Regions from separate parts of the Streptomyces erythrochromogenes genome, predicted to be linked through region 2. Evidence: riboswitches for the same ligand, from Rfam matches in the RefSeq annotation. Region 2 holds a riboswitch; the other holds the start of a gene.
What was found. A riboswitch is a leader RNA that binds a small molecule or an ion and turns the genes downstream of it on or off. The one in region 2 is predicted to bind ZMP and ZTP.
Positions count from the first base shown of each region.

Region 1: it holds a riboswitch for ZMP and ZTP, as region 2 does, so the genes downstream of both, OHA91_RS15190 (serine hydroxymethyltransferase) here and OHA91_RS07940 (bifunctional 5,10-methylenetetrahydrofolate dehydrogenase/5,10-methenyltetrahydrofolate cyclohydrolase) in region 2, are expected to answer to the same signal.

Region 1 covers NZ_CP108036.1:3,393,262-3,412,250, forward strand. Annotated here, with positions in the region: gene OHA91_RS15180 (2'-5' RNA ligase family protein) at 1-276, opposite strand, end outside; gene trpS (tryptophan--tRNA ligase) at 374-1,387, opposite strand; gene OHA91_RS15190 (serine hydroxymethyltransferase) at 1,537-2,805, opposite strand; ZMP/ZTP riboswitch at 2,840-2,930, opposite strand; gene rocD (ornithine--oxo-acid transaminase) at 3,049-4,254, shown strand; gene OHA91_RS15200 (glutathionylspermidine synthase family protein) at 4,277-5,479, opposite strand; gene OHA91_RS15205 (hypothetical protein) at 5,487-5,783, opposite strand; gene OHA91_RS15210 (DMT family protein) at 5,900-6,742, shown strand; gene pdxR (MocR-like pyridoxine biosynthesis transcription factor PdxR) at 6,800-8,197, opposite strand; gene OHA91_RS15220 (carboxymuconolactone decarboxylase family protein) at 8,323-8,769, shown strand; gene OHA91_RS15225 (malate dehydrogenase) at 8,944-9,933, opposite strand; gene OHA91_RS15230 (DUF3017 domain-containing protein) at 10,444-10,875, opposite strand; gene OHA91_RS15235 (bifunctional methylenetetrahydrofolate dehydrogenase/methenyltetrahydrofolate cyclohydrolase) at 10,865-11,725, opposite strand; gene OHA91_RS15240 (hypothetical protein) at 11,971-12,633, shown strand; gene purH (bifunctional phosphoribosylaminoimidazolecarboxamide formyltransferase/IMP cyclohydrolase) at 12,667-14,262, opposite strand; gene purN (phosphoribosylglycinamide formyltransferase) at 14,259-14,882, opposite strand; gene OHA91_RS15255 (hypothetical protein) at 15,127-15,714, shown strand; gene OHA91_RS15260 (cell division protein PerM) at 15,839-17,440, opposite strand; gene OHA91_RS15265 (helix-turn-helix domain-containing protein) at 17,560-18,816, shown strand; gene sucD (succinate--CoA ligase subunit alpha) at 18,892-18,989, opposite strand, start outside.
Region 2 covers NZ_CP108036.1:1,695,811-1,705,624, forward strand. Annotated here, with positions in the region: gene OHA91_RS07930 (NAD(P)/FAD-dependent oxidoreductase) at 1-642, shown strand, start outside; gene OHA91_RS07935 (MAB_1171c family putative transporter) at 639-1,781, shown strand; gene OHA91_RS07940 (bifunctional 5,10-methylenetetrahydrofolate dehydrogenase/5,10-methenyltetrahydrofolate cyclohydrolase) at 1,845-2,690, opposite strand; ZMP/ZTP riboswitch at 2,786-2,887, opposite strand; gene OHA91_RS07945 (methyltransferase domain-containing protein) at 2,945-3,706, shown strand; gene OHA91_RS07950 (RNA polymerase sigma factor) at 3,922-5,517, shown strand; gene OHA91_RS07955 (vWA domain-containing protein) at 5,578-7,449, opposite strand; gene OHA91_RS07960 (ATP-binding protein) at 7,392-8,453, opposite strand; gene OHA91_RS07965 (SRPBCC family protein) at 8,555-8,989, opposite strand; gene OHA91_RS07970 (amino acid permease) at 9,043-9,814, opposite strand, start outside.

The sequences.
Region 1 (18,989 bases), 1.7 Mb from region 2:
CTCGACGATCTGCACGAAGACGACCGGCGAGACGGGCCGGAAGGTTCCCGTCCCGCTCAGCCGCATCGGGAAGGCGGGGAAGGCGGCGGCGACCTCGGTGAGGTGGGCCCGGATCGCCGGGAGCCGGTCCGCCTCCACCTCGGTCGGCGGTACGAGGGTGACGTGCGTGGGGATGCCGTGCGCGGCAGCGTCCCCGAAGCCCGCGCGCAGCTCCTGGAGCTGGCTGCCGTACGGCTCCGGGACCGCGATCGAAACGCCGAGCGTTACGGTCCCCACGTATCTCTCCTCTGCTGGACCCTGTGGACTCCTGCCGCCCCAGTGTGGGGCCAGGACCCCTCTTCGTGCCAGAGCCGTCTGTCCGTAGTTGCGTTCGTCAGTGCTTGGCGGGCAGCAGACCCAGGCGGTCGTACGCCTGCGCGAGCGTCTCCGCGGCGACCGCGCGGGCCTTCTCCGCGCCCTTGGCCAGGATGGAGTCCAGCGTCTCCGGGTCGTCCAGGTACTCCTGGGTGCGCTGCTTGAACGGTGTGACGAAATCGACCATCACGGCGGCCAGGTCCGTCTTCAGCGCGCCGTAGCCCTTGCCGACGTACCGCTCCTCCAGGGCGGGGATCGACTCGCCCGTGAGGGTGGAGTAGATCGTGAGCAGGTTGCTGACGCCGGGCTTCTTCTCGGTGTCGAACCGGATCTCGGCCTCGATGTCGGTGACCGCGCTCTTGATCTTCTTCTCGGTGGTCTTGGCCTCGTCGAGGAGGTTGATCAGGCCCTTGGGCGACGACGCCGACTTCGACATCTTGATCGCCGGGTCCTGGAGGTCGTAGATCTTCGCGACCTCCTTGACGATGTGCGCCTGCGGGAGGGTGAAGGTCCGGCCGAAGCGCTGGTTGAAGCGCTCGGCCAGGTCGCGGGTCAGCTCGATGTGCTGGCGCTGGTCCTCGCCGACGGGGACGGCGTTCGCCTGGTAGAGCAGGATGTCGGCGACCTGGAGGATCGGGTACGTGAACAGGCCGACGCTGGCGCTGTTGACGCCGCCCTTGGCGGACTTGTCCTTGAACTGGGTCATCCGGCTGGCCTCGCCGAAGCCGGTGATGCAGTTCATCACCCAGCCGAGCTGCGCGTGCTCGGGGACGTGGCTCTGGATGAAGAGCGTGCAGCGCTCGGGGTCCAGGCCGGCGGCCAGCAGCTGCGCGGCGGAGAGGCGGGTGTTCGCGCGCAGGTCCTTCGGATCCTGGGGCATGGTGATCGCGTGCAGGTCGACGACCATGTAGAACGCGTCGTGCGTCTCCTGGAGGGCGACGTACTGGCGGATGGCTCCGAGGTAGTTCCCGAGGTGGAACGAACCGGAGGTGGGCTGGATGCCGGAGAGCGCGCGAGGACGATCAGAAGCCATGGCCCCATTCTCTCAGGTGCGCGGCGGGCTCGTGCCCGCTGTCGGCCGGTTTCGTCCGCCGCGCGACGCCGGCGGGGCTGCGTTCCAGCCCCGCCGGCGTGTGAGGCGCGGGGGTCCGGGGGCGGAGCCCCGGCAGCGGTGCCGCGGGGCTACGACAGCGGCAGGCCCGGGGCCGGGAAGGCGGCCATCAGGTCCCGCACCTCCGCACGGATCGCGCCGAGGGCCCGCTCGTCTCCCTTCGCGGCGGCGTCCACCGCGCGCGAGATCCAGTCCGCCACCACCGGCATGTGCTCCGCGGACAGCCCACGCGACGTCAGCGACGGCGTACCGATCCGCACCCCAGAGGGATCGAACGGCTTGCGCGGGTCGAACGGGACCGTGTTGTAGTTCACGACGATCCCCGCCCGGTCCAGGGCCTTGGCCGCGACCTTGCCCGGCACGTCCTTGCCCGTCAGGTCGATCAGGATCAGGTGGTTGTCCGTACCGCCCGAGACCAGGTCGAAGCCCCGCTCCAGCAGCGCCGCGGCGAGCGCCTTGGCATTGGCGACGACCGCGTGCGCGTACCGGACGAAGGACGGCTGCGCCGCCTCGTGCAGCGCCACCGCGATGCCGGCTGTCGTCTGGTTGTGCGGACCGCCCTGCAGGCCGGGGAAGACGGCCTTGTCGATCGCCTTCGCGTGCTCCTCGCGGCACATCAGCATCGCGCCGCGCGGACCGCGCAGGGTCTTGTGCGTCGTGGTGGAGATGACGTCCACGTGCCCCGCCGGGGACGGGTGCGCGCCGCCCGCGATCAGGCCGGCGATGTGGGCGACGTCCGCGACCAGGACCGAGCCCGCCTCGCGCGCGATCTCCGAGAAGGCGGCGAAGTCGATGGTCCTCGGCAGGGCGGTGCCGCCGCAGAAGATCAGCTTGGGCCGCTCGGCGAGGGCCAGCTCGCGCACCGCGTCGTAGTCGATCAGGCCGGTGTCGGCACGGACGCCGTACTGCACGCCGCGGAACCACGAGCCCGTCGCCGAGACGCCCCAACCGTGCGTCAGGTGGCCTCCCATCGGCAGGGCCATGCCCATGACCGTGTCGCCGGGCTGCGCGAAGGCCAGGTAGACGGCCAGGTTGGCCGGCGAGCCGGAGTACGGCTGCACGTTGGCGTGGTCCACGCCGAACAGGCCCTTGGCCCGCTCGACCGCCAGGGCCTCGACCCGGTCGATGTTCTGCTGGCCCTCGTAGTAGCGGCGGCCGGGGTAGCCCTCGCTGTACTTGTTCTGCAGCACGGTGCCTGAGGCTTCGAGAACGGCCGCGGACACGTAGTTCTCGCTGGGGATCAGGCGCAGGGTCTCCGCCTGGAGGACTTCCTCCGCGGCGACGTAGGACGCCAGGTCGGGGTCGGTCGCGGACAGGGCGGGATGGCGGCTCGCGGACACGGCGGGCTCCTCCGGGGTCGATGTGATCGGTACCCCGCGAGGCCCAGGCGAGCGGCCCTGTATGCGGTCGAGCGCGCACGACTCCCCCGGAGTTGGTTCTCCGTACGCCAGTCGCCGTGCGTACCGAACACCTTAGCGGGCGCGCCGCGGAACAGGTTTCTGCGTCCGGGATACGAGCGACGATAAGAAGGTGACGCCACCCTCGTCACCGCTTCACCGGCCAGACGGACGATCGGAGACCCCGTGTCGACAACAGCTGATGCCATCCGCTCCGCCGACGCGCACAGCGCGCACAACTACCACCCGCTGCCCGTCGTCGTCGCGTCCGCGGAAGGCGCGTGGATGACCGACGTGGAGGGCCGCAGATACCTCGACATGCTCGCCGGGTACTCCGCGCTCAACTTCGGGCACGGCAACCGCCGTCTGATCGACGCCGCGCGGGACCAGCTGGAGCGGGTCACGCTCACCTCGCGCGCCTTCCACCACGACCGGTTCGCCGACTTCTGCACCGAACTCGCCGCGCTGTGCGGCAAGGAGATGGTGCTCCCCATGAACACCGGTGCGGAGGCCGTGGAGACGGCGGTGAAGACCGCCCGCAAGTGGGGCTACGAGGTCAAGGGCGTCCCGGACGGGCACGCCAAGATCGTGGTGGCCGCCGACAACTTCCACGGCCGGACCACGACGATCGTCTCCTTCTCGACGGACCACGACGCCCGCGACCACTTCGGCCCGTACACGCCGGGCTTCGAGATCGTCCCGTACGGGGACCTCACCGCGCTGTCGCACGCCGTCACCGAGAACACCGTGGCCGTGCTGCTGGAGCCGATCCAGGGCGAGGCGGGGGTGCTGGTGCCGCCCGCCGGTTACCTGACCGGCGTACGGGAGCTGACCCGCGAGCGGAACGTCCTCTTCATGGCCGACGAGATCCAGTCGGGGCTCGGCCGGACCGGCCGGACCTTCGCCTGTGAGCACGAGGGGGTCGTCCCGGACGTCTACATCCTCGGCAAGGCGCTCGGCGGCGGTGTGGTTCCGGTGTCGGCGGTGGTCGCCGACCGGGACGTGCTGGGCGTCTTCGGGCCCGGCCAGCACGGGTCCACCTTCGGCGGGAACCCGCTCGCGTGCGCCGTCGCCCTGGAGGTGATCGCGATGCTGCGGACCGGCGAGTTCCAGCAGCGGGCCACGGAACTGGGCGACCACCTCCACCACGAGCTGAACCTGCTCGTCGGCGGGGGCGCCGTGACCGCGGTCCGCGGCCGCGGGCTGTGGGCGGGCGTCGACATCGACCCCTCCCGCGGGACGGGCCGGGAGATCTCCGAGAAGCTGATGGAGCTCGGGGTGCTGGTGAAGGACACCCACGGCTCGACGATCCGGATCGCCCCGCCGCTGGTGATCACCAAGGAGGACCTGGACTGGGGCCTGGACCAACTCCGGTCGGTGCTCGGCGCGTAGGACGCGCCGAGCACCGACCGAGCTAGAGGATGACGTGGGGCAGGAAGCGGGCGTACTCGTCCGTGACCGGCCCCGCCGATTCGCGGATGCCGAGCCCCGCCGCCTCGTCCTCGACGACCCACGCGCCGAGCACCACCCGGTTGCCGTCGAAGTCGGGCAGCGGGGCCAGTCCCTGGAAGCAGTACCGCTCCCCCGGCTCCGGTACGAACGGCTCGCCGTCCGGGCCCGGCCCGTGCAGGGTGACGCCCGCGCCCTCGCGGCCGAGGAGGGGCTTGGCCACGTAGCCGGCCGATCCGGGCCCGGCCAGCTCGCGCGGACCGTCGAGGTAGGCGGGCAGCAGGTTCGGGTGCTCCGGGAAGAGCTCCCACAGGATGGCGAGCAGCGCCTTGTTGGAGAGCAGCATCTTCCACAGCGGCTCGATCCAGCAGGTGGTGCCGGAGCCGCCGCCGTGGTCGTAGGTGCCGAGGACCTGCGGGCCGAACTCGTCCGTGGCCAGCCACTCCCACGGGTAGAGCTTGAAGCAGCTGCGGATGAAGCGCAGCTTCTCGTCGACGAACCGGCCGGACAGGCTGTCCCAGCCGATCTGCTCCACCGACAGGGCGTGCGTCTCCAGGCCGGCCTGGTCGGCGGTCTCCTGGAGGTAGGCGACCGTCATCAGGTCCTCGCCGAGCTCGTCGGTCTCGGAGTGCGCGAAGTGCAGCGGGCCGGGCGCCAGCAGCTCCGCCTGGCGGCGCCAGGCGTCGACGAGGCGCTCGTGGAGGGAGTTCCACTGGTCGGCGCCGGGGAACCGCTCCTCCATCCAGAACCACTGCGGGCTGGCCGCCTCCACCAGGGAGGTGGGGGTGTCGGCGTTGTACTCCAGCATCTTGGCCGGGCTGCCGGTGCCGTCGTAGCGCAGGTCGAACCGGCCGTAGAGGGAGGGCTGCTCGGCACGGCGGCGCCATGACTCGGCGATCAGCGCGGCGAGCTTGGGGTCCGTGATGCCGAGGTCGGCGAAGCGGTCGTGCTCGACGATGTGCGCGGCAGCGGCCAGGCACATGGCGTGCAGTTCCTCGACGACGTTCTCCAGCGCCTCGACCTCGGGGAGGGTGAAGGAGTAGTAGGCGCTCTCGTCCCAGTAGGGGCGCAGCGAGTCGTCGGGGTAGCGGGTGAGGGGGTAGATCAGCCCCTGCTCCTCGACGGTCTTCTGCCAGCCGGGCCGGGGCTCGATGGTGTGCCGCTGCATCGTGTGATCAGCCGCCGCTGGAGCTGGAGTGGCCGCCGATGCCGCCGCGGGTGACCGCGGACTTGTCAAAGCTGCCGCCGGTGACCTTGCCGTTGTTGACGTGGCCGCCGTAGTAGTAGGCGCCGGTTCCGCCGGTCTTGCACTCCTTGCTGTTCAGGTGGTCCAGCGTGGAGCGGGACGCGCAGCGGCGGTCCGGCTCGTCGCTGCTGCCGCAGGCCACGAGGGTGGCCGCGAGCAGGCCCATGCCTCCGAGGGCGACGGCGCCGGAGCGCATACGGCGCTGGTTGGTGCTGCTGATGTCCATGTCTGCTGCTCCCCCTGGGGCCTGGCGTGCTCCCGACAGAGTAGAGCGGGCTCACCGGCCGATGGAATCCGGCCGCCGTGAGATCCGTGACCTAGAGTCAGTTCGTGCTGATTGGGATGATTTGCGCGCTGGGTGCGGCGGTGTGCTTCGGTACGGCGTCCGTTCTGCAGGCCGTCGCGACGCGGTCGGTGGAACCGGGCAGCGGGTCCGGGGTGGACGCGGCGCTGCTCCTGCGGGCCGCGCGGCAGTGGCGCTACGTGCTGGGCCTCGGCCTGGACGGCGCCGGATTCGTCCTGCAGATCGTCGCGCTGCGGCACGTGCCCATCTACGTGGTCGGGGCCGCGCTGGCCGCCAGTCTGGCCGTGACGGCGGTGGTCGCGTCGCGGCTGATGGCGGTGCGGTTGTCCCGGGCGGAGTGGGGCGCGGTGGGCGTGGTGTGCCTGGGGCTGCTGATGCTGGGGCTCGCCTCGGGGGAGGAGGGCAGCGGGACGGGTTCCCTCGCGCTGAAGCTGGGGCTGCTGGGGGTGGCGGTACTGGTGCTGCTGGTCGGCGCGGTCGCGGGCGGCCTGCCGGACGGACCGCGGGCGCTGGTCCTCGGTCTGGGGTCGGGCACGGGCTTCGGCGTGGTGGAGGTCTCGGTGCGGCTCATCGACTCGGTGTGGGACTTCGGCAACCCCGCCCTGTACGCGCTCCTTCTGGGCGGGGCGGCGGGGTTCCTGCTCCTCACCTCGGCGCTGGCGCGGGGCTCGGTGACGGTCGCGACGGCGGGCCTGGTGCTCGGCGAGACGATCGGCCCGGCGGTGGTGGGCGTGGTCTGGCTCGGCGACCGCACCCGGGAGGGCCTGGCGTGGCTGGCGGTGACGGGCTTCGCGGTGGCGGTCGCCGGCTCCCTGGCCCTGTCCCGCTTCGGCGAACCGAAGTCGCCGCCGGGGCCGAACTCCAGCCCCGCCGGCGTTTGAGGCGCGGGTCCGGGGCGGAGCCCCGGGTCTTCCGGCCGCGCCGGGCACACCGCAGGATCACGGCAGCGAGGCGGCCAGCGCCGCGAGGGTCGGGGACCAGGCGCTGTCCGACGGCGTCCCGTAGCCGACGACCAGCGCGTCCCGCGGCGCGAGCTCGGCCCGCGGGTGGCGGAAGGCGGACAGGCCGTGCAGGGCCAGGTCGTGCCAGGCCGCCGACTGCAGCACCGACCGCTCCGTGCCCGCCGGCAGGTCCAGCACCGCGTGCAGGCCCGCCGCGATCCCCGAGACCCCCGCCACCCGACCGGCCACCGCTGCCACCAGCTCGTCCCGCCGCTGCCGGTAGCGCAGCCGCATCCCGCGCACGTGCCGGTCGTACGCCCCGGATTCGATGAACTCCGCCAGCGTCAGCTGGTCCAGCGTGCTGGAGGTCCAGTCCGTGTACCCCTTCGCGGCGGCCACCTCCTCCGGCAGGCCCGGCGGGAGCACCATCCAGCCCATCCGCAGCCCCGGGGCGAGGGACTTGCTGGCGGTTCCGAGGTACACCACCCGGTCCGGGTCCAGTCCCTGCAGGGCTCCCACGGGCTGCCTGTCGTAACGGAACTCGCCGTCGTAGTCGTCCTCCAGGATCAGCCCGCCGGTGGACCGGGCCCAGTCGACCGCGGCCGCCCGGCGTGCCGGGGTCAGGGCCGCGCCCGTCGGGAACTGGTGGGCCGGGGTCAGCAGCACCGCGCCCGCCGCCGCGGTCAGCTCCCCCGTACGGGCCCCGTCGCCGTCCACCCCGAGCGGCCTGGTCCGCAGCCCGGCCCGCGCCAGCTCGTCCCGGTGGAAGTCCAGGCCGTACCCCTCCACGGCCACCTCCCGCACCCGTCGCGCCCGCAGCACCGCCGCGAGCAGTTTCAGCCCGTGCAGGAACCCCGCGCACAGCACGATCCGGTCCGGGTCGGCGTACACCCCGCGCGCCCGCGCCAGGTACCCCGCCAGCGCCTGCCGCAGCTCGACGCGGCCGCGCCCGTCGGTGGCGTAGCCGAAGGCCTCGTTCGGTGCGGCGGTCAGCGCCCGCCGGGCAGCCGACAGCCAGGCCGCGCGGGGGAAGCCGCCCAGGTCGGGGGTGCCGGGGATCAGGCTGTACGCGGGCCCACCGCGCGCGGGACGCCGTACGGGGGCGGCGGCCGCGGGGCGGCGCGGGCGCGCCCGCTCGGCGACCCGGGTGCCGGAGCCCTGCCGGGCCGTGAGCCAGCCCTCGGCGACGAGCTCGGCGTACGCCTCGGCGACCGTGTTCCTGGCGATGCCCAGGTCGGCCGCGAGGGTGCGGGACGACGGGAGCCGGGTGCCGGCCGCCAGCCGCCCGCTGCGCGCGGCCTCGCGCAGGGCCTCGGTGAGCCCGGCCCGCAGGCCGCGCCCGGCGGAGAGGTCCAGATGCAGGTCGGCACCGAAAGTGGCCCAGGAATCCGTCATGAATATGGACCATACCGGCGGGCCGCCTGCCTCCTACGGTGGAACGCGTGACCACCACCGCTGAAAACCAGCAGACCCCCTCGCACTCCCACTCCCACGCCCCCGAGCACACCCCGCGCCTGAACATGGCGAAGCTCGCCCCCGAGGCCTACAAGGCCGTCCTGGCCCTGGAGATCGCCTCCAAGAAGGGCCTGGATCCGTCCCTCGTCGAGCTCGTCAAGATCCGCGCCTCGCAGGTCAACCACTGCGCGTTCTGCCTCGACATGCACACCAAGGACGCGATCGCCGCCGGTGAGAGCGTCGAGCGCATCGTGCAGCTGGGCGCCTGGGAGGAGTCGCGGCACTTCTACACCGAGAAGGAGCTCGCGGCGATCGAGCTCACCGAGGCCGTCACCGTCCTGACCGACGGTTTCGTGCCCGACGAGGTGTTCGAGAAGGCCGCCGCGCACTTCGAGGAGCGCGAGCTGGCCCAGCTGATCACCGTCATCGCGACGATCAACGTGTGGAACCGCTTCGGTGTGACCACCCGCATGGTGCCGGGCCACTACAAGCCGGGCATGTACAAGGCCTGACCGGAGCCGGAGCCCCATGCCCCGGCCAGGCCCGGCCGGAGGGCCCGCGCCCGGCGCCTGCGGCACGGGCGGAAGCACGCCGAAGCGCCCCGGCCTGATGGGCCGGGGCGCTTCGGTTCGTACTGGTTGCCGAGGTGGCGGGGGTGTCCGCGCTCCTCGGCGAGGAGCGGTGGATCAGATCAGGCCGAGCTCGCGGACCGCGTCGCGCTCCTCCGACAGCTCCTGGACGGAGGCGTCGATGCGGGCGCGGGAGAACTCGTTGACGTCCAGGCCCTGGACGATCTCGTACTTGCCGTCCTTGCAGGTGACGGGGAAGGAGGAGATCAGACCGGCCGGGACGCCGTAGGAGCCGTCGGACGGGATGCCCATCGAGGTCCAGTCGCCCTCGGCGGTGCCGTTGACCCAGGTGTGGACGTGGTCGATGGCGGCGTTGGCGGCCGAGGCGGCCGAGGACGCGCCACGGGCGTCGATGATCGCGGCGCCGCGCTTGGCGACGGTCGGGATGAAGGTGTCGGCGAGCCACGCCTGGTCGCCCACGACCTCGGCGGCGTTCTTGCCGGCGATCTCCGCGTGGAAGATGTCCGGGTACTGGGTCGCCGAGTGGTTGCCCCAGATCGTCAGGCGCTTGATGTCGGAGACGGCGGCACCGGTCTTGGCTGCCAGCTGCGAGATCGCGCGGTTGTGGTCCAGGCGGGTCATCGCGGTGAAGCGCTCGGCCGGTACGTCCGGGGCGGAGGCCTGCGCGATGAGCGCGTTGGTGTTGGCCGGGTTGCCCACGACCAGGACCTTGATGTCGTCCGCGGCGTGCGCGTTGATGGCCTGGCCCTGCGGCTTGAAGATGCCGCCGTTGGCGGCGAGCAGGTCGCCGCGCTCCATGCCCGCGGTGCGCGGACGGGCGCCGACGAGCAGCGCGACGTTGGCGCCCTCGAAGCCCTTGTTCGGGTCGTCGAAGATGTCGATGCCGGCGAGCAGCGGGAAGGCGCAGTCGTCGAGCTCCATGGCGGTGCCCTCGGCGGCCTTCATGCCCTGGGGGATCTCCAGGAGCCGGAGCTTGACCGGCACGTCCGCGCCGAGCAGGTGACCGGACGCGATACGGAAGAGCAGCGCGTAGCCGATCTGGCCGGCGGCGCCGGTGACGGTGACATTCACAGGAGTGCGGGTCATGGCCTTCTCCGTTAGACAGCTGGCGGTGGGGCGTCCCTGCCCCATGTGCTGGAGGACGCCGCTCCCCTGTAAATCTTGACGTGAAGAGACATCCGCGGTCAGGCTATCCGACCCGGGCGCGGGCCAACCCCCGGGTCCCTGTGGTGAGCGGCACACGGCTCCGGCGTTTCGAAGGTCAAGTCGATTCCAGGACTTCTGTTCGACCAGGAGATCTGGCCCGTCCGGTGGCCCTCGATCGACTTGGCGTAGGCGTTCGCCGCTCGGGCGACCGGTACGGCGTCGAATCCCGCCGGGCTGTGGCTCGTCGCCACCGGCCAGGCCGTCTCGATCCTGCCGGGACTGCTGTGCGACGCCCCGCCGCCCGGCACCGCCGTACGGCAGCTGCCGGGCCCGGGGCGGACGCTGGACGTCCTGGTCGGTCGGGCACCGAGAACCGGCCGGCCGTCGCGGCCGCGCTGGCGGTCCTCACCGCGCCCGGCGCGCCCGGCACACTCGGCGCGCCCGGCACGGTCAGCGCACGGTGAAGCGGACCGCGCTCTCCAGGAACGGGATCTCCAGCAGCGGCCTGGGCTCCATCACCAGCGCGAGCAGCGTGATCGCCACTCCCAGCAGTCCGTAAGTGATCATGTCGGTGAAGCGGGAGCGCACCGCGAGCATCCCCACCGAGGGCAGCACGCGCCGCAGCACCGCCGCCGCGATCAGGGCCACACCGATCACCAGGCACCCGGCCCGGGCCTGCCCGAGCGCGGTGGTCAGCAGCCCCACCGCGGTCGCGGCGAGCACGCTGAGCATCGGCCACTGGCGGGCGGGCGTGGACACGGCCCCGGGGACGGCGCGGCCGCTCCCCTCGGGGCGGGCCGTGTCCCGCGTGACGGAGGGGAAGCGGCGGGACTTGGCCGCGCCGCTCCCGTTCACGTGATCGGCGCCCGGTTCAGCGCGCACTGCCGGTCCGCTCCGCCGCCTCGACGACGTTGACGAGCAGCTGGGCGCGGGTCATCGGGCCGACCCCGCCCGGGTTCGGCGAGATCCACGCGGCGACCTCGGCGACGCCGGGGTGCACGTCACCGACGATCTTCCCGGCCTCGTCGCGGCTGACACCCACGTCGAGCACGGCCGCGCCGGGCTTCACGTCCTCGGGCTTGACCAGGTGCGGGACGCCGGCCGCGGCGACGATGATGTCCGCCTGGCGCAGCAGCCCGGAGAGGTCGCGCGTACCGGTGTGGCACAGCGTGACGGTGGCGTTCTCGGACTTGCGGGTCAGCAGCAGGCCGATGGACCGGCCGACGGTGATCCCGCGGCCGAGGACGACGACGTGTGCGCCGTTGATCTCGACACCGTGGTGGCGCAGCAGTTCGACGATCCCGTACGGGGTGCAGGGCAGCGGGCCCGGCTCGTTCAGCACGAGCCGGCCCAGGGAGGTCGGGTGCAGGCCGTCGGCGTCCTTCAGCGGGTCCATCAGCTCCAGGACCCGGTTGGTGTCGATGCCCTTGGGGAGCGGGAGTTGGACGATGTAGCCCGTGCACTGCGGGTTGGCGTTGAGCTCCCGCACGACCTCCTCGATGTCCTCCTGGGAGGCCGTCGCGGGCAGTTCGCGCTGGATGGAGGCGATGCCGACCTCGGCGCAGTCCTTGTGCTTGCCGTTGACGTACCAGCGGCTGCCCGGATCGTCGCCGACCAGCAGGGTGCCGAGGCCGGGGGTGATGCCCCGGGCCTTCAGGGCCGCCACACGGGCGGTCAGTTCGGACTTGATCGCGGCCGCGGTGGCCTTGCCATCGAGAATCTGGGCGGTCATACCCCCATCCTCCCGGATGAGGTGGCCCAGGTTCCAGTCAAGGTGCTCGCGGAACCGTAGGGTTCATTGCACTTGCACAACAAGTGACCGGCTCGCATGCCAACCAACTGGACAAGGTCTCGCCGGTCGGACCACGATGAAACGACTGAGTGCCGCGGGCAGTGCCGGGGGGCGGACCGCACCGTGCAGGATTCCTCCGCGCTCATTGCCGTGCGTCCCCGCACTTCCACGGAGGAACACCCCAGATGAGTTTCGGCGACCCGCACAATCCGTACGGACAGCAGCCGCAGGGCCAGCCCGGCTACGGCTACCCGCAGCAGGCCCCGCAGGGCATCCCGCCGCAGGGCGGCGGCTACGCCTACCCGCAGCAGGCCCCGCAGGCCTACCCCGGCGGCCCCGCCGGATACCCGGGCGGCTACCCCGGGGCCCAGATGGAGATGCCGGGCGGGGCGAAGGCCGCTCGCGTCATCCTCTTCGTCATGGGTGCCCTGCAGGCGCTGGGCGGCCTGTTCGTCATCATCGGCGGTGCCGTGTTCGCCGCGGCGCTCTCGGACTCCTCCAGCTCCTCCGCCGAGGACGCGGGCGCCATCGCGGGCACCGCGGGCGTCGTCCTGGGCCTCCTGTTCATCGGCTTCTCCCTGTGGCCCATCCTGACCGCGGCCAAGATGGGCAAGGGACGTGGCGGAGTACGCGTCTCCGGCATCATCTACGGCTCGGTCCAGACCCTCTTCGCCGTTCTCGGCATCCTGCTGAACCTGGTCGCGCTCGGCGCGAGCGAGCACACCACGGGCTCCGGCGGCCTCACCGTCATCTCCGTGCTGCCGTCCGTGGTCTCCCTCGCCCTCGGCCTCACGATCGTCATCGGCCTCGCCAAGGCCGGGGACTACTTCCGCCGTCCCCAGTACTGAGCCGCCCCTCCGCCGTGTCGGGGTGGGCCGGACTCAGTGGAAGAAGTGCCGGGTCCCGGTGAAGTACATGGTCACGCCGGCCTTCTGCGCGGCCTCGACGACCTGCTCGTCACGGACCGAACCGCCCGGCTGGACCACGGCCTTGATGCCCGCGGCGGTCAGGATCTCCAGGCCGTCCGGGAAGGGGAAGAAGGCGTCGGAGGCGGCGTACGAGCCCTGCGCGCGCTCGGCTCCGGCCCGCTCGACGGCGAGCTTCGCCGAGTCGACGCGGTTGACCTGGCCCATGCCGACGCCGACCGAGGCGCCGTCCTTGGCGAGCAGGATCGCGTTCGACTTGACGGCCCGGCAGGCCCGCCACGCGAAGGCCAGCTCGGCGAGCTCCGCCGGGGACAGGGCGTCGCCGGTGGCCAGCGTCCAGTTGGCCGGGTCGTCGCCCTCGGCCTGGAAGAGGTCGCTCTGCTGGAGCAGCGCACCGCCGCTGATGGGCTTGAGGTCGCCCGGCTGGTGCGGGGTGCCGTCCACCTTCAGGACGCGGATGTTCTTCTTCTTCGCCAGGACCTCGACCGCGCCGTCCTCGTAGGCGGGGGCGGCGATGACCTCGGTGAAGATCTCCGCGACCTGCTCGGCGAGCTCGACGGTCACCGGGCGGTTGACGGCGATGACACCGCCGAACGCCGACAGCGGGTCGCAGGCGTGCGCCTTGCGGTGGGCGGCGGCGACGTCCGCGCCGACGGCGATCCCGCACGGGTTGGCGTGCTTGATGATCGCGACGCACGGCTCTTCGTGGTCGTAGGCGGCGCGCCGCGCGGCCTCGGTGTCCACGTAGTTGTTGAAGGACATCTCCTTGCCGTGCAGCTGCTCGGCGTTGGCGAGCCCGCCCGGCTGGCCGTCCGTGTAGAGGGCGGCGGCCTGGTGCGGGTTCTCGCCGTAGCGCAGGGTGGACTTGCGCTCCCAGGCGCCGGCGAGGAACTCGGGCAGCGCGCCCTCCTCGCCCTCCGGGGCGTACGCGTTCGTGAACCAGGAGGCGACGGCCACGTCGTAGGCGGCGGTGTGCTGGAAGGCCTCGGCCGCCAGCCGCTTGCGGGCGGTGAGGTCGAAGCCGCCGCCCTGGGCCGCGGCGATCACGTCGGCGTACCGCTCGGGGCTGGTGACCACGGCGACCGACGGGTGGTTCTTGGCGGCGGCGCGGACCATCGACGGACCGCCGATGTCGATCTGCTCGACGCACTCGTCCTCGGTGGCACCCGACTGGACGGTGGCCAGGAACGGGTACAGGTTGACGACGACGAGGTCGAAGGGCTCGACGCCCAGCTCGGCGAGCTGGTTGCGGTGGTCCTCCAGACGCAGGTCGGCGAGGATGCCGGCGTGCACGCGCGGGTGCAGGGTCTTGACCCGGCCGTCGAGGCACTCGGGGAAGCCGGTCAGCTCCTCCACCTTGGTGACGGGCACCCCGGCGGCGGCGATCTTCGAGGCGGTGGAGCCCGTGGAGACGAGCGCGACGCCCGCCTCGTGCAGGCCGCGGGCCAGCTCTTCCAGTCCCGTCTTGTCGTAGACGCTGATGAGCGCACGACGGATCGGCCGCTGGGTCGTGGTCGGGTCGTTGCTCGCTGCGGTGTCTGCGGCGGTCACTGGATTGTTACCTTTCGTCCCTCAATGCGGTAGCCGTGCCGGGCCAGGCGCCCCACGACATCGACGAGCAGCTGTCGCTCGACTTCCTTGATGCGCTCATGGAGAGCGGCTTCGTCGTCCTCGTCCCGGACCTCGACCACACCCTGGGCGATGATCGGACCGGTGTCCACGCCGCTGTCCACGAAGTGGACCGTGCAGCCCGTGACCTTCGCGCCGTAGGCGAGCGCGTCCCGCACGCCGTGCGCTCCGGGGAAGGAGGGGAGGAGGGCGGGGTGGGTGTTGATGAACCGGCCGCCGAAGCGGTCGATGAACTCCTTGCCCACGATCTTCATGAAACCGGCCGACACGACGAGGTCGGGCGCGTGCGCGTCGGTCGCCGCGGTGAGGGCGGCGTCCCACTCGGCGCGGCTCCCGTAGTCCTTCACCGGGCAGACGAAGGTGGGGATCCCGGCCTTCTCCGCCCGCTCCAGGCCGACGATGTCCGCCCGGTCGGCTCCCACGGCGACGACTTCGGCACCGAAGCCCTCGGGTCCGCCGGGATGGGCGTCGATGGCGTCGAGCAGGGCCTGGAGGTTGGTGCCGGAACCGGAGACCAGCACGACCAGGCGGGAGGCGGCCATGGGAGGCCCTTTCTCGCGGAATTGCGGTGTTCGTCTTTGTGTGGTCATACGAAACTTCGGGGTACCGATATACGGGGAACCATACGAAGGCGCCGACCGCCTGCAACGATACCGGCACACCGGACGGCCCCCGAGGGACGGGGGGACGGGCGGGCGGTAGCGTCTGGCGTACAAGCCGCAAACTGGCCTCACCTCGCCTCGATGTCCTCGTGACGTCCATGACACAGGGGAAGTAACACACCCGATGCCGGACCGCCGTCAGCCCGACTCCCCCACCGACGACAACCCCTTCGCGGCCCCGCCGGAGGGCCGGCCCGACCAGCCGTGGCAGCCGCGCAGCGGTGGCGACGACGGCGGGAACGGCGACGGGAACGGCCCTGGGGACTCGGGCGGGCAGCGCGGCCCGGCGCGCTGGGACCCGACGGACCCGATCCAGCGCCGCGCCCGCTACGCACTGCTGGCGGGCATGTGGGGCTTCTTCTTCGGGATCTTCGGAATTCCGTCGGTCGGCCTGCTGCTGGGCGTGCTCGCCCTGTACTGGGGGATCAGCGCGCTGCGCGGCAAGCCGGCCGCGACGGTCGGTGAGCCGGGCGCCCCGAAGGGCCTGGACGCCCTGGGCCCGGCGGCCCGACCGCAGCGCACGGCGGCGGTGAGCGGCCTGGTCACCGCCTCGCTGGCGATCCTGCTGGCCATGAGCACGTACGCACTGCAGCTCGCGTACAAGGACTTCTACGTCTGCCGCGACGACGCCCTCACCAAGACGGCGGAACTCCAGTGCAACACCCTCCTCCCGGACAACTTCGTCGGCAAGGTCCTGAAGGTCCCCCAGTAGCCGTTCCGGCCTCGCCGGCGGGTGGGGCTCGGGAGCCCGGCGTCGGAGCCCCTTTCTTCACGCCCCGCCGACGTTCGCGGCGCGGGGGCTCGGGGGCGGAGGCCCCGCAACGGCCCCGCGCCGGCTAGGCCGGCGGCTTCCGCCGGGCCAGCACCCGTACCCCGATCACCGGCGGCGGCCCGGGCGGAACCGGCGGTGCCACCGGAGCCGGGCCCGGGCCCGGGCGAAGGTCCAGCCCCGCCACCACGGTCACCGCCCGACGCGCCCGCACCGCAGGTGCCGCAGGTGCCGCAGGTGCCGAAGCCGCCGGAACCGCCGGAGGCCCCAGAGGCACCAGAGGCGCCGGCTCGGGAACGATCTCCGGAACCAGCGTCCCCGCCGCCTTCCGCATCGCCTCCCACCGCAGCTCCCGCACCCCGCTGTCGTGCCAGCCGTCGTCCACCGGAGCATCCGCGTCCACCGCGACCGGCCCTTCCGCCGGGCGGTAGCGCCATGCGTGCACCCCCACCGCCACCGGCACGGCCAGCACCAGCGTCCACGCGAAGGCCGCCGCACCCGTGGCCCACCACACCGGCCCGAACTCGGCCAGCCTCCGCGAGCCCAGCGGCCCCGCCGAGACCGCCGCGAGCCCGGCCATCGCCACGCCGCACACCAGCGCCCCGAGGGCCGCCGTGAGCGCGGTCTCCCCGTACGAGACCTCGCGCGCCCGGCGTACCGCGAACCAGCCCACCGCCAGCCCCGCGACCACCGGCACCCCGGCGGCGGCCCAGGTCAGCGGGGTGCCCGGCCCCGCGGCCGGGAGGGCCTCCAGCAGCGGGAACCGGGGCAGCGCGGGCGCGCCCGCGAAGCCCAGCGGGGTGGCCGTCACCTCGGCGCCGAGGGCGAAGCCGGGGCCGAGGGCGTAGGCCGCTCCCCAGACCATGGCGTTCGGGATCAGGGCGAGCGCGAGCAGCAGGACCGCGAACCGGCCCGACCACACCCCGGTCAGCGAAAGGAACGAGGCCTGGACCTGCGCGCCGTGCCAGGCGAGCGAGGCGCCGACGAGCAGCGCTCCACCGCCCAGGAGCACCAGGGCGCCGCCCGCGCCCGCCCGCAGCGCCAGCGCGTAGCGCGGGCGCACGAACCCCCTCCGTACGCCCCCCGGCAGCCAGTTCGGCAGCGGCCCGAGCGGCCGCCCCTTGGCTCCCCACACCCCGCCGGCGGCGGCCAGCACGGCGACCAGCGGGACGTGCCAGGCGGCGCTGATCGGGTCGGCCGGCATCGGGCCGCCGGCGGCGTACACCGTGGCGAACGCCCCGACGGCGAGGTATCCGCAGAGCACGGCCGAGAACACCGCCGTCGCGGGCAGCACCTCCTCGTCCTCCTCGTCGGAAGCGCCGCCCAGCCGGGCGGCCCGCCGCATGAGCAGGACGGGCAGCGCGACGAGCAGCAGCGGTGTCACACCAACGGGTGCAGGGACGCCGGAAAGCGTCTCGTACCGCAGCAGTTCGGTCCCGTGGGCGAGCAGCCACAGCCCGGCGGCGAGGTGCAGGGCCCCGCCGGGACCGCTGTCGGGATAGGGGGAACTGATCCACAGGACGATGACGAGCACGGCGAGGAAGCCGAGCCCGAGTCCGGCCGCCACGGCGCCGCCCACCACGCATGCGGCGGCGGCCGGCGAACGCCGCCGCACGCCGGCTCGCGGGGCCGCCGACAACCGGGTCCCGCGTTCGGTCACTTGGGTCACCCCGCCATGGTGCCAACGACACGCGCTATGGGCGGGTAACAGGCGAATGTCCGTGGTGTCGCCCAATATACGTTTATGTACTTTATTGCTCAGGGCTGCCGGGTCGCGGGGAGTGTGGGATGACACGAAGCGTCGAGGACCTGCCCACCCCGCAGGAGCGCCGAAGACTGCGCGAAGCCGCGGAACTGACGCTCGATGAGGTCGCGGCGGCCGTGGGCGTCACCGTGGCGACGGTCCGGCACTGGGAGTCCGGGCGCACGAACCCGCGCGGCCGCAAGCACGACATGTACGCGCGGTTCCTCGACGGCCTCTCCGCGCTGCCGGTGGCCGCGGACACGACCGGGCCGCCGGACCGGGCCGACCGGGCCGACTCTGCCGACCCGTTGCTGGTGGCGGTGGCGGTGGCGCCCGGTGCCGGAGCCGAGGCCGGGGCCGGGGCCGGGGCCGGGGCCGGGGCCGGGGGAAGCCCGGCCGCCCCGGACGGGGCCGCGGTCACCACCGACGTCCCCGACACCGGCAGCAGCGCGAACGGAGCCGTCACCCGACCGGCCGTACGTCACGTCCACGGACCGGCCGACGCCTTCGACACCCTGTACGACCGGGCCGCACCCGTCCTCGCCCTGCAGGCCTACCTGCTCACCGGCCGCCGCGCCCTCGCCCTGGAGGCCGTGCACCGGGCCTTCACCCGGGCCTGGGACCAGTGGCCCGAGGTGGCCGCCGACCCGGACCCGGAGAGCTGGGTGCGTGCGATCGCGTACGAGTACGCGCTCTCCCCCTGGCACCGGTTCCGGCGCGCCCATCGCAGACCCGACCGGCCCCCCGCCGATCCCGCCGACCGGATCCTGCTCGACGCCCTGCTCGCCCTGTCGCGGATCCACCGCCGAACCGTCCTGCTCTACGACGGCGTCGGCCTCGACCTGCCCGACACCGCCGCCGAGACGGAAGCCACCACCCTCGCCGCCGGCAACCGCATCCTGCACGCCCACGCCGACCTCGCCGCCCGGATCCCCGAACTGGCCGACGTACCGGTCGAGAAGCAGTCCGCGGCGCTGCGGGAGCGGCTCGTCGCACTGCGGCCGCCGTTCCCGCTCGACCCGCGCCCGGCGGCGGCGGTCCGCGGCGGCGGCGAGCGGCGCGGCCGACAGTGGACCCGGGCGACGCTCGGCCTGACCGCGATGATCACGGCCGCCACCGCCTACACGGCGACGACGGCGCCCACCCGGTACGACCCCCCGCCGGCACCCGGCGAGAGCGTGACCGGGGTGCCGGCGCTCAGCGGCCCGCAGCAGCTCACCGAACGGAGCAGGCAACTCCACGACAAGCTGCGCGCGGATCCGCAGGCGGGTCCGGCGCGCATCACCCCGAAGATCGAGTGAGACCGCGTACGCGAACGGGCGTGGCCCGCACCCCGAGGGGTGCGGGCCACGCCCGTTCAGCCGTACGGTCGCTGCTTACTGAGCGGCGTTCAGGATCGCGCGGGCGAGCTCGGCGGTCTCGGTCGGCGTCTTGCCGACCTTGACGCCGGCGGCCTCGAGGGCCTCCTTCTTGG
Region 2 (9,814 bases):
GTCGCCGTCACCCAGGGCACCGCCAACCGCCGGATCTACTTCGAGAAGGCCGAGCTGCCCGACGGCTTCTTCGCCGTCGGCGACTCCGTCGCCACCTTCAACCCGCTGTACGGACAGGGCATGAGCGTCGCCGCCCAGGGACTGCTGGCCGTACGCACCCTGCTGCGGGGCAAGGGCCTGGCCCATCCCGGGATCGGCCGCGAGGCGCAGCGCGTGATCGCGCCCCAGGTCGGCACCGCCTGGGAGCTCGCCACGTCGCAGGACATCCTCTATCCGGGCGCCACCGGGATGAAGCCGCGCGCCGGCACCAACGTCCTGAACGGCTACGTCAACCGCCTGATGACGGGAGCCACCACGGACGAGGCGCTCACCGCCGCCCTGTTCAACGTCCTCACCATGAGCATCGAGCCCACCCACTGGCTCCGCCCGTCGGTGGTCTGGCACGTGATGCGCGCCTCCGACCGGGGCGCGCTGAAGGCGCCGCCGCTCACCGCCGCGGAGCGGGCCGTCGCCGGGCTCGACCCGACGCCCGGAGCGGGCACCGGCGCCGGCTCCGGCAGAGGGGGCGGGGGCGGCGGCGCCCCCACCGGTCCGGCAACCGATCCGGTCGGCCCAGCCGACCCCGTCGGACAGGCCCGATGAGCGGCGAGACCGCCCTGCTCCTCCTGCCCGGCTCCCTGATGGTCCTGGCGCTGCTGATCAAGATTCCGAAGCTGCGCCGGAACTGGGACCAGCCGCTGAACCGGACCGCCTGCGCGCTGCTCGTCGTCGGCGCCCCCATCACCTTCCTGGCCTCGCCGCCGACGATCGCCGCGGTCAACCGCCGCACCGGCGTGGTCAACTTCTCCGCGCCCCTGGTGTTCGGCCTGCTCACCGTGTTCTCCGGGCTGTGCGTCGTCCTGGTCCTGCAGTGGCGCGGCGGGCCGCCCGCGGCCGTGCGCCGGGCCACCCGGCTGACCTCGGCCGTGTTCGGCACGGCCACCGCGGCGATCGTCGCCCTGTTCGTGATCGGCGACGCGCCGGTGGAACGGCTCAGGGACCTGGACACGTACTACGCCACGACGCCGTGGATCCGCGAGATGATCGTCTGCTTCCTGGTCGCGCACACGCTGGGCACCTCGGCGCTGACCTGGCTGTGCGCGAAGTGGTTCGCGCGCGCGGACCGCTCGCTGCGCCCGCTGCGCACGGGGCTGGCCCTGATCGTGCTCGCGGGGCTGCTGGACCTGGCCTACCTCGTCGCGAAATGGGCCTCGGTGGCCGCGCGCTGGGTCGGCCGTGACTGCGTGTACCTGTCCACGGACGTGGCGCCGCCCCTGGCGTCGGCCTCCGCGCTGCTGCTCGGGGCCGGGTTCGTCGTGCCGCTGGTCGGCGGGTCGGCGACGTGGACGGCCTTCGGCGAGTACCGGCGGCTGCGCCCGCTGTGGAAGGCGCTGCGCGGGTTCGCCGCGGCCCAGGGCCGGACCGTACCGCTGGCCTGGTGGTCCCCGGTGCGGATCCGGCTCGTCCACCGCGAGTCGGTCATCGACGACGGCATCCTGGCGCTGGCCGGCTGGTTCGACCCCCGGGTGCACGCCGCCGCGTACGAGGAGGCCCGCGGCCGGGGCATGGACGACGCGCGGGCGGCCACGGTCGCGGACGCGGCCGTACTGGCTGCCGCGTGCCGCCTCAAGGCCGCCGCCGCCCGCGGATCCGGGGCGGGACCGGCCCCGCTCCCGGAGCCGCACCGCCTGGGCCACCGCCCCCTGACGGCCCTGGCCCACGCGTTCCGCACGTCCGTCTGACGGCCGGGAAACGGCAGCGCCCCGGACCGGGGGTCCGGGGCGCTTGCGTATCGGCGGGGCGGGTCAGAGCTCGGCGAGGTCCAGCCCGGCCTGCGCCGCGGCGGCCTGCACGGTCTGCTCCAGCAGGACGGCGATGGTCATCGGGCCGACACCGCCCGGCACGGGCGTGATCAGCGAGGCCCGGGCCGCCGCCGACTCGAAGTGGACGTCGCCGACGTTGCCCTCGTTGTAGCCGGCGTCCAGGACCACGGCACCCGGCTTGATGTCCTCGCCCCGGATGAACTCGGCCTTGCCGACGGCCGCGACCAGCACGTCCGCCTGGCGCACGATCGAGGACAGGTCCTGGGTACGGGAGTGGCAGTAGGTGACGGTGGCGTTCTGCTCCAGCAGCAGCATCCCGGCCGGCTTGCCCAGGATCGCGCTGCGGCCGACGACCACGGCGTGCTTGCCGGTCAGGTCCACGTCGTACGCGGCGAGCAGGCGCATGATGCCGCCCGGGGTGCAGGAGACGAAGCCCGGCAGGCCGAAGCCCATGGCCGCGAAGGAGTGCATGGTGACCCCGTCCACGTCCTTGCCGGGGGCGATGGCCTCGAAGGCGGCGCGCTCGTCGATGTGGTGCGGAACGGGGTGCTGGAGCAGGATGCCGCTGATCTCCGGGTCCTCGGACAGGGCCGTGATCGCCGCGACCAGCTCCTCCGTGGTGGTCGAGGCCGGCAGCTCCACGTGGCGGGAGGTGATCCCGGCCTTCGCGCAGCGGTTCTGCTTCATGCGGACGTAGGTGACGGAGGCGGGGTCCTCGCCGACCAGTACGGTCGCGAGGCAGGGCGCGGTGCCGGTGCGCTCGGTGATCTTCGCCGCGAGGGCGGCGGTCTGCTCCGAGATGCGGCGGGCGAGGGCGGTGCCGTCCATCGGCCGGGCGGTGCCGGCGGCGGGGGCGGGGGCGGTCTGCTGGGCGGTCGTCACGGGATCTCCTGAACGTCGCTGCGGTGCGCGGTGCGCGGATCGCGGTTCGCCCAGGCGCGCGGCAGTCGACGTACGGGAGGTCCTCGGTACGCCGGGCCGCTCCCCGGTGGTGATCCACCCGAACGCCAGTCACGGCCCGCCGACCACTGTAGTCGACCAAATCGGTGGTCGCCCGGCGCCCGACCTGCGACGATCAGTACATGACGCGTACTTTCGACCATCTTGTCGCCGAGGCCGAGTCCGTGTCCGTGGACGGCTGGGACTTCTCCTGGCTCGACGGGCGGGCCACCGAGCAGCGTCCTTCCTGGGGGTACCAGCGCCTGCTGGCCGAGCGCCTGGCCCGGGTCCGGTCGGCCCTGGACATCCAGACCGGCGGCGGCGAGGTCCTCGCCGGGTCCGGTCCCCTGCCGCCCTTGACGGTGGCCACGGAGTCCTGGCCGCCCAATATCGAGCGGGCGACCCGGCTGCTGCACCCGCTGGGCGCGGTGGTGGTCGCTGACTCCGACGAGCCGCCCCTGCCCTTCGGCGACGAGGCCTTCGAGCTGGTGACCAGCCGACACCCGGTGACCATCTGGTGGGACGAGATCGCCCGGGTGCTGACACCGGGCGGAACGTATCTCTCGCAGCAGGTCGGCCCGGCGAGCGTCTTCGAACTCGTCGAATTCTTTCTCGGGCCCCAGCCCGAGGAGGTGCGGCGCGCCCGGCACCCCGACGACGCGGTCGCCGACGCCACGAAGGCGGGCCTTGAAGTCCTGGACCTGCGCTCCGAACGGCTGCGCACCGAGTTCCACGACATCGGAGCCGTGATCTACTTTCTACGGAAGGTGATCTGGATGGTGCCCGGCTTCACGGTCGGGCAGTACCGGGACCGCTTGCGCGAGCTGCACGAACGGATCCAGCGCGACGGTCCGTTCGTCGCGCACACCGCCCGCTTCCTGATCGAAGCCCGCAAAACGGGCTGACACGGAGGGCGGACGGATCCACGCCGGATCAGGTTGCCCGGTCGCAGCGTGGCGCAGGTCACTCAATTCAGCGCGTAACGAATCGACTCGGGCATGCGATGAACCGACAGGTGTCCTCGCGCGGCCCGGAATACAGACCCCCCTCGGGTCTGTTTCCCGAGTTCGCGCGATGATGTCCCGCCCACCCCATATTTGTTCGCAACGAGAGGCTCCTTGTGTCGCTCAGCCCGTCCCGTACGTTCCCTCCGGAGATCGCCGAATCCGAGGCCCTCGTCGCGCTCGTCGAGCGCGGCCGCGAGCAGGGTCACATCAACGGTGACGACGTGCGCCAGGCCTTCGAGGCCGGCCGCATCCCGGTGGACCAGTGGAAGCGGGTCCTGCGCAGCCTGAACCAGGTCCTCGACGAGGAGGGTGTCGCCCTTCACGTCAGCGCGGCCCCTGCCACCAAGGCTGCCGCGAAGAAGCCCCGCAAGGCTGCCGCCGCCCCCGCCCGCACCGTGGCCAAGAAGGCCGCCGCCGCGCCCCGCCCCATCGGTGCGCGCAAGACCGCGGCCCCGGCCGCGGCCACCACGGTCACGTCCACGGCCTCGGCGATATCCGCTCCGTCGGCCGCCGCGGCTGCGGAGGCGGCGCCGGCCGAGGCCGCCGCCGAGCCGAAGAAGCGCACGGTCAAGAAGACCGCCGCCAAGAAGACCGCCGTGAAGAAGACCGCCGCGGCGAAGAAGACCAGCGCCAAGGACTCCGACGAGGGCGAGACCCCGGCCGTCGAGGGCGAGGACTGGGCGGCCGAGGACCTCGTCGACGAGGCCGAGGAGGAGGCGCCCAAGGCCGGCGCCCAGGGCTTCGTGCTGTCCGACGACGACGAGGACGACGCCCCGGCGCAGACCGTCATGGTCGCCGGCGCCACCGCCGACCCGGTCAAGGACTACCTCAAGCTCATTGGCAAGGTGCCCCTCCTCAACGCCGAGCAGGAGGTCGAGCTCGCCAAGCGCATCGAGGCCGGTCTCTTCTCCGAGTACAAGCTCGAAGAGGAGGAGGACCACAAGCCCGCCTTCAAGCGCGAGCTGGAGATCCTCGTCGAGGACGGCCGCCGTGCGAAGAACCACCTGCTGGAGGCCAACCTCCGTCTCGTGGTCTCCCTCGCCAAGCGCTACACCGGCCGCGGCATGCTCTTCCTGGACCTGATCCAGGAGGGCAACGTCGGCCTGATCCGCGCCGTGGAGAAGTTCGACTACACCAAGGGCTTCAAGTTCTCCACGTACGCGACCTGGTGGATCCGGCAGGCGATCACGCGTGCCATGGCCGACCAGTCGCGCACGATCCGCATCCCCGTCCACATGGTCGAGATCATCAACAAGCTCGCCCGTGTGCAGCGCCAGATGCTGCAGGACCTCGGCCGGGAGCCCACTCCGGAGGAGCTGGGCAAGGAACTCGACATGACCCCCGAGAAGGTCATCGAGGTCCAGAAGTACGGCCGCGAGCCGATCTCCCTGCACACCCCGCTGGGTGAGGAGGGCGACAGCGAGTTCGGTGACCTCATCGAGGACTCCGAGGCCGTCGTGCCCGCGGACGCGGTCTCCTTCACCTTCCTCCAGGAGCAGCTCCAGTCGATCCTGGGCACGCTCTCGGAGCGCGAGGCGGGCGTGGTCTCCATGCGCTACGGCCTCAACGACGGCCAGCCGAAGACCCTCGACGAGATCGGCCGCGTGTACGGGGTCACCCGTGAGCGCATCCGCCAGATCGAGTCGAAGACCATGTCGAAGCTGCGCCACCCGTCGCGTTCGCAGGTGCTGCGCGACTACCTCGACTGAGTCGATCTCCACCAGCACGCCCCCGACCTGCGCATCCGCGGGCCGGGGGCGTTCTGCGTCTCAGGACAGCCGGAAGACCGGGCCCCTCGGGGTGAAGGGGAGGGAGGCTCCCTGGGGGATCAGGTAGGCGTGTTCGCGGCGGATGCGCAGGGTGTCGCACCAGCCGTCGGTGATGACCAGCAGCGGCGCCGCGGGCGGGAAGTCCTCGGCCCGCTGGAGCAGGTCGATGCCCGGCTGGAGCACCGTGCCGCCCCGGCCGCGGACCCGGACGCGGCCCGCGATCTCGGTCGGCGGCACGTAGCCCGCGTCGTACGGCGCCGCGTCGCAGAACACGACGCGCGCCGCCGGTACGTCCCGGGCCTCGGCGTACGAGGCGATCGCTCCCAGCGCCTTGCCGAGCAGGGCGGCGTTCATCGACCCGGAGGTGTCGAGGACCACGCCGAAGGTGCAGCGGGCGATCTCCTCGGGCGGGAAGTACCGGCCAGCGCGCGGGATGCCCGGGGTCGAGGCCTGGCGGCGCGCCGGGCGGGCGTAGGACCGTACGGCCTCCGGCCTCGGCACGTACTCGTCGAACCAGCGGGCGAGCCGGGCGTCCCAGGGCACGGGCGGGTGGGCGAGGGCCCGGATCTCCTGGACGAGCCCGGCGGGCAGCAGGCCGCGCCCGTCGCGGACGTGCAGGTCGAAGCCCTGGACGAGGCCGCGCCGGTAGAAATCGTCGAGGTCCGCGTACGGGCGCCCCGCGCCGTGCGCGAGGGGCTCGCCCAGGATGTCCCCGGCCCCCTTGCCGCGCAGGGTGGCCAGGCGCCGCATCCGGCGCAGGTCGGTGGCGATCCGGTCGTACACCTCCTCGACGGAGAGCCCGCGCAGCGCCGGGTCGTGCAGCAGCCCCTCGGGCATGCTGCCGATCCGCATCTCCACCAGCCAGTCGTTGACGACGTAGTCGGCGGCGACGTTGTGCAGGTACGGGTCGCGGCCGCCGCGGCGCTCGCCGTGGCGCAGGGCGGCGTGCAGCATCTCGTGGGCCAGGATGAACCGCCACTCGTCGTCCTCGAAGGTGCGCAGCGGGTTGATGTAGATCTCCCCGGCGGTGGCGCTGACGGCGGCGACGGCGATGTCCTGGGCGCGGGCCAGCTCGGCGTCGGCGACGACGGTCAGGCCGGCGGCGAGCCCGCCGAGCAGCGGGTACGAGGACACGAACCAGTTCAGGGCCCGGTCCCAGGGGCGTTGTGCCACGCGTTCGCCGGTGGTCCGGTCACGGCGGCCGCCGGCCACGTCCATGGCGGCGGAGACGCTGCGGGTCAGGGCGGCGGCGAAGGCGGTCTGCCAGTCGGGGACGGCGGTGCTCCAGGTCCGCCAGGTGGTCAGGACCTGGTCGGGGGCGCGCCCGGCGGTGCCGCAGTGCTCGTAGGCGGCCGGGATGCCGTCGCGGCGCCAGCGGGCGGCGAGCTCGTCCTCGTCGCCGCCCGGGTAACCGGCGGGCAGGTGGTCGGGGGCGCGGCCGACCGGGAAGGTCAGCAGGAAGCGGTTGACGACCGCGCAGCGGGCGGCGAGGTCGAAGCGGTCCGGCTGGGTCCGGTTCTCGTCCTTGGCGGCGGGGACGTGGCCGAAGCCGAGGTGGAGCAGGGCGTGGGCGATCGTCCAGGCCCACTCCCGGGGCTCGGCCCGCCGGGTGGGGTGGACGTGGACGACGCCGTTGGAGGTGATGGTGGCCAGGCCCCCGTCCGGGGACTCCGGGCAGCCGGCCTCGCGGCAGATCTTGCCGTCGAGGGCGCCGAGGGCCGGGTTCTGCTTGACCAGTGCCAGGCCCTCGGCGAAGGCCTGGGTGGCCGGGTCGGGCTTGGCGGCGGCCTTCGCCCGGGCCTTTCCGCTCCGGCTCACCGGCGGGCCTCGACCAGCCGGGGCATGTCGCGGGCGGCCTCGATCAGGAACCATCCGGGCAGCACGGGCAGGCCGTCGGCGTCGTCGGCGATGACGGTCTGGGCCACCTCGACGGAGATCTCGGCGAGCTGGACGAGGAGCGACTTGAAGCGGTACGTGTGCTGCCGCAGGGCGGGCGAGACGTGTTCCTTCTGCGCCGGGAGCTCCTTGAGCAGGCGGCCGCGGAAGGCCTCCGCGAGGTAGTAGAGCAGGTCGCGGTCCTGGAGCCGGGCGGGCCAGGAGGCGTCGCCCTTCACGATGGCCTCGATGCCGAAGGTGTGGCGGACGATCTTGGCGTAGCCGCAGAAGGAGACGGCGTGCGCAGGGGTGAGCGTGCCGTGGGCGACCACCTTGAGGGTCTCCTCGTCCAGCTCCGTGCCGAAGGAGTGCAGGGCGTCGGAGAGCATGTGCCAGGAGCGCGGGGTGGAGAAGGGCTCCTCGGTCTTGGGCGGCTGCGACCAGAGGTGGTCGGGGCGCTCGGTGAGGTAGTCGGTGACCCACGGGTGGATGCCGTGCTCGCCGGCCCAGACCAGCCAGTCCTGTGCGGACGCCTGGAGGTGGACGTGGGTGAGGCGGTTGACCAGGGCGGAGGCGATGGGCCGGGCCAGCGCGTTGTCCGTGGCACGGTTGCCCGCGCCGATGACGATGGAGCCGGCGGGCAGTTCGTAGGAGCCGATCCGGCGGTCGAGGATCAGCGAGTAGAAGGCCTTCTGGACGTCCGGGCCCGCGGCGTTGAGCTCGTCGAGGAAGAGGCAGTACGGCTCGTCGCGGGCGATGGCCTCGGGCGGGCAGAAGACGGAGCGGCCGTCGCGGATCTGCGGTACGCCGATCAGGTCCTCGGGGGCGAGCTGCGTGCCGAGGAGGCTGACGCACTCCAGGCCGAGGGAGTCGGCGAACTTCCGCACGAGCGAGGACTTCCCGATGCCGGGCGCCCCCCAGAGGAAAACGGGCCGCACGGTGGCGAGGCCGAGCAGCAGTTCGGGGATCTGGGCGGGGGTGACGGTGACGGCAGCCTGCACGGGCGGGATGGTCCTTCGGGGCGGGGCGGTGTGTGGTGCGGCCAGTGTGGTCATACCGCGCACCGCCCGGCATCCGGTTTTTCGCCGGACGCCCGCCCGGTTCAGGTCTCGATGAGGTGCTTGAGCTTCTCCTCGTTCAGCGGCATCTCCTTGCGCGCGTAAGGCTTCACGACGAGCGGTACGAGGACCCTGCCGATGCCGTGCCCCTCGAAGTCGAGGCTCAGGGTGAGCCGGGAGCGCGTCCCGTCGCCCAGGGGCTCGACGGTGCCCCGGACGTCGCCGCGGACCGGGCCGTCGATGCCGTGCAGGTGCCAGCTCCTGGGCGGGTCGTACTCGGTGAGTTCCATGGTCGTCGGGAACTCGCGCCGCCCGATGCGCCGCCGTACGGCGATGAGCGAGCCGACGGCCGGGTGCTCGGAGCCCCGGACGGACACGGCGCTCTTCTGCCACTCCGGCAGGTGGGAGGCGTCCGACACGTAGGAGAAGACCTCTTCGGGACTGCGGTCGATCTCGATGCTTTCTCTGATCGCGGACATGGCGGCCCTTTCGTGCCCCCTAAAGGCGCTGTCCTTCCACGCTACCGCGCAGGTCAGGCGACTGTCCGCTGCCTGCGGGCGGCCATCACGGCATAGACGGCGACGCCGGCGAAGAGGAAGAGCACGCCCTGGTAGACGGCGGCGTAGCCGGAGCCGGCCACCAGCCACATGGAGAAGCCGAAGGCCAGGACGGCGAGGGCGCCGTCGCGGACCAGGCGCCCCCGCCCGACGCGCTCGCCCTGGCCGGAGAGCAGGAAGTAGATCTGCGCGGCGGTGGAGAGCAGGTAGGGGACGGTCGCGGTGAAGGTGGTGACGAGGACCAGGATCTCGAAGACGCCGTCGGAGCCGGCCGTGTAGTTGTAGACGGTCAGGGCGGAGGCCAGGGAGGTCGTGACGACGACGCCGACCACGGGGACGCCGCGCCGCTTCTTCTCGAAGGCCCGCGGGAAGAGCCCGTCCTTGGCGGCGGCGTACGGGGTCTGGGCGCTGAGCAGGGTCCAGCCGTTGAGGGCGCCGGCCATCGAGACGACGGCGGCGCAGGCGACGAGGGTGCCGCCCCAGGTGCCGCCGAACATGGCGTTGACGGCGTCGGTGAAGGGGGCTTCGGAGGAGACCAGCTTCTCGTGGGCGACGAGGCCGAAGACGGAGAGGGTCCCGAGGAGGTAGACGACGGCCGCGCCGGTGGTGCCGAGGATCGTGGCCCGGCCGACGTTGCGGGCGGGGTCGCGGACCTCTCCGGCGCTGACGGCGGCCGACTCCACGCCGAGGTAGCTGAAGAGGAGGATCGCCGCGGAGGCGGACAGCGCGCCGGCCGGGCTCTGGTCG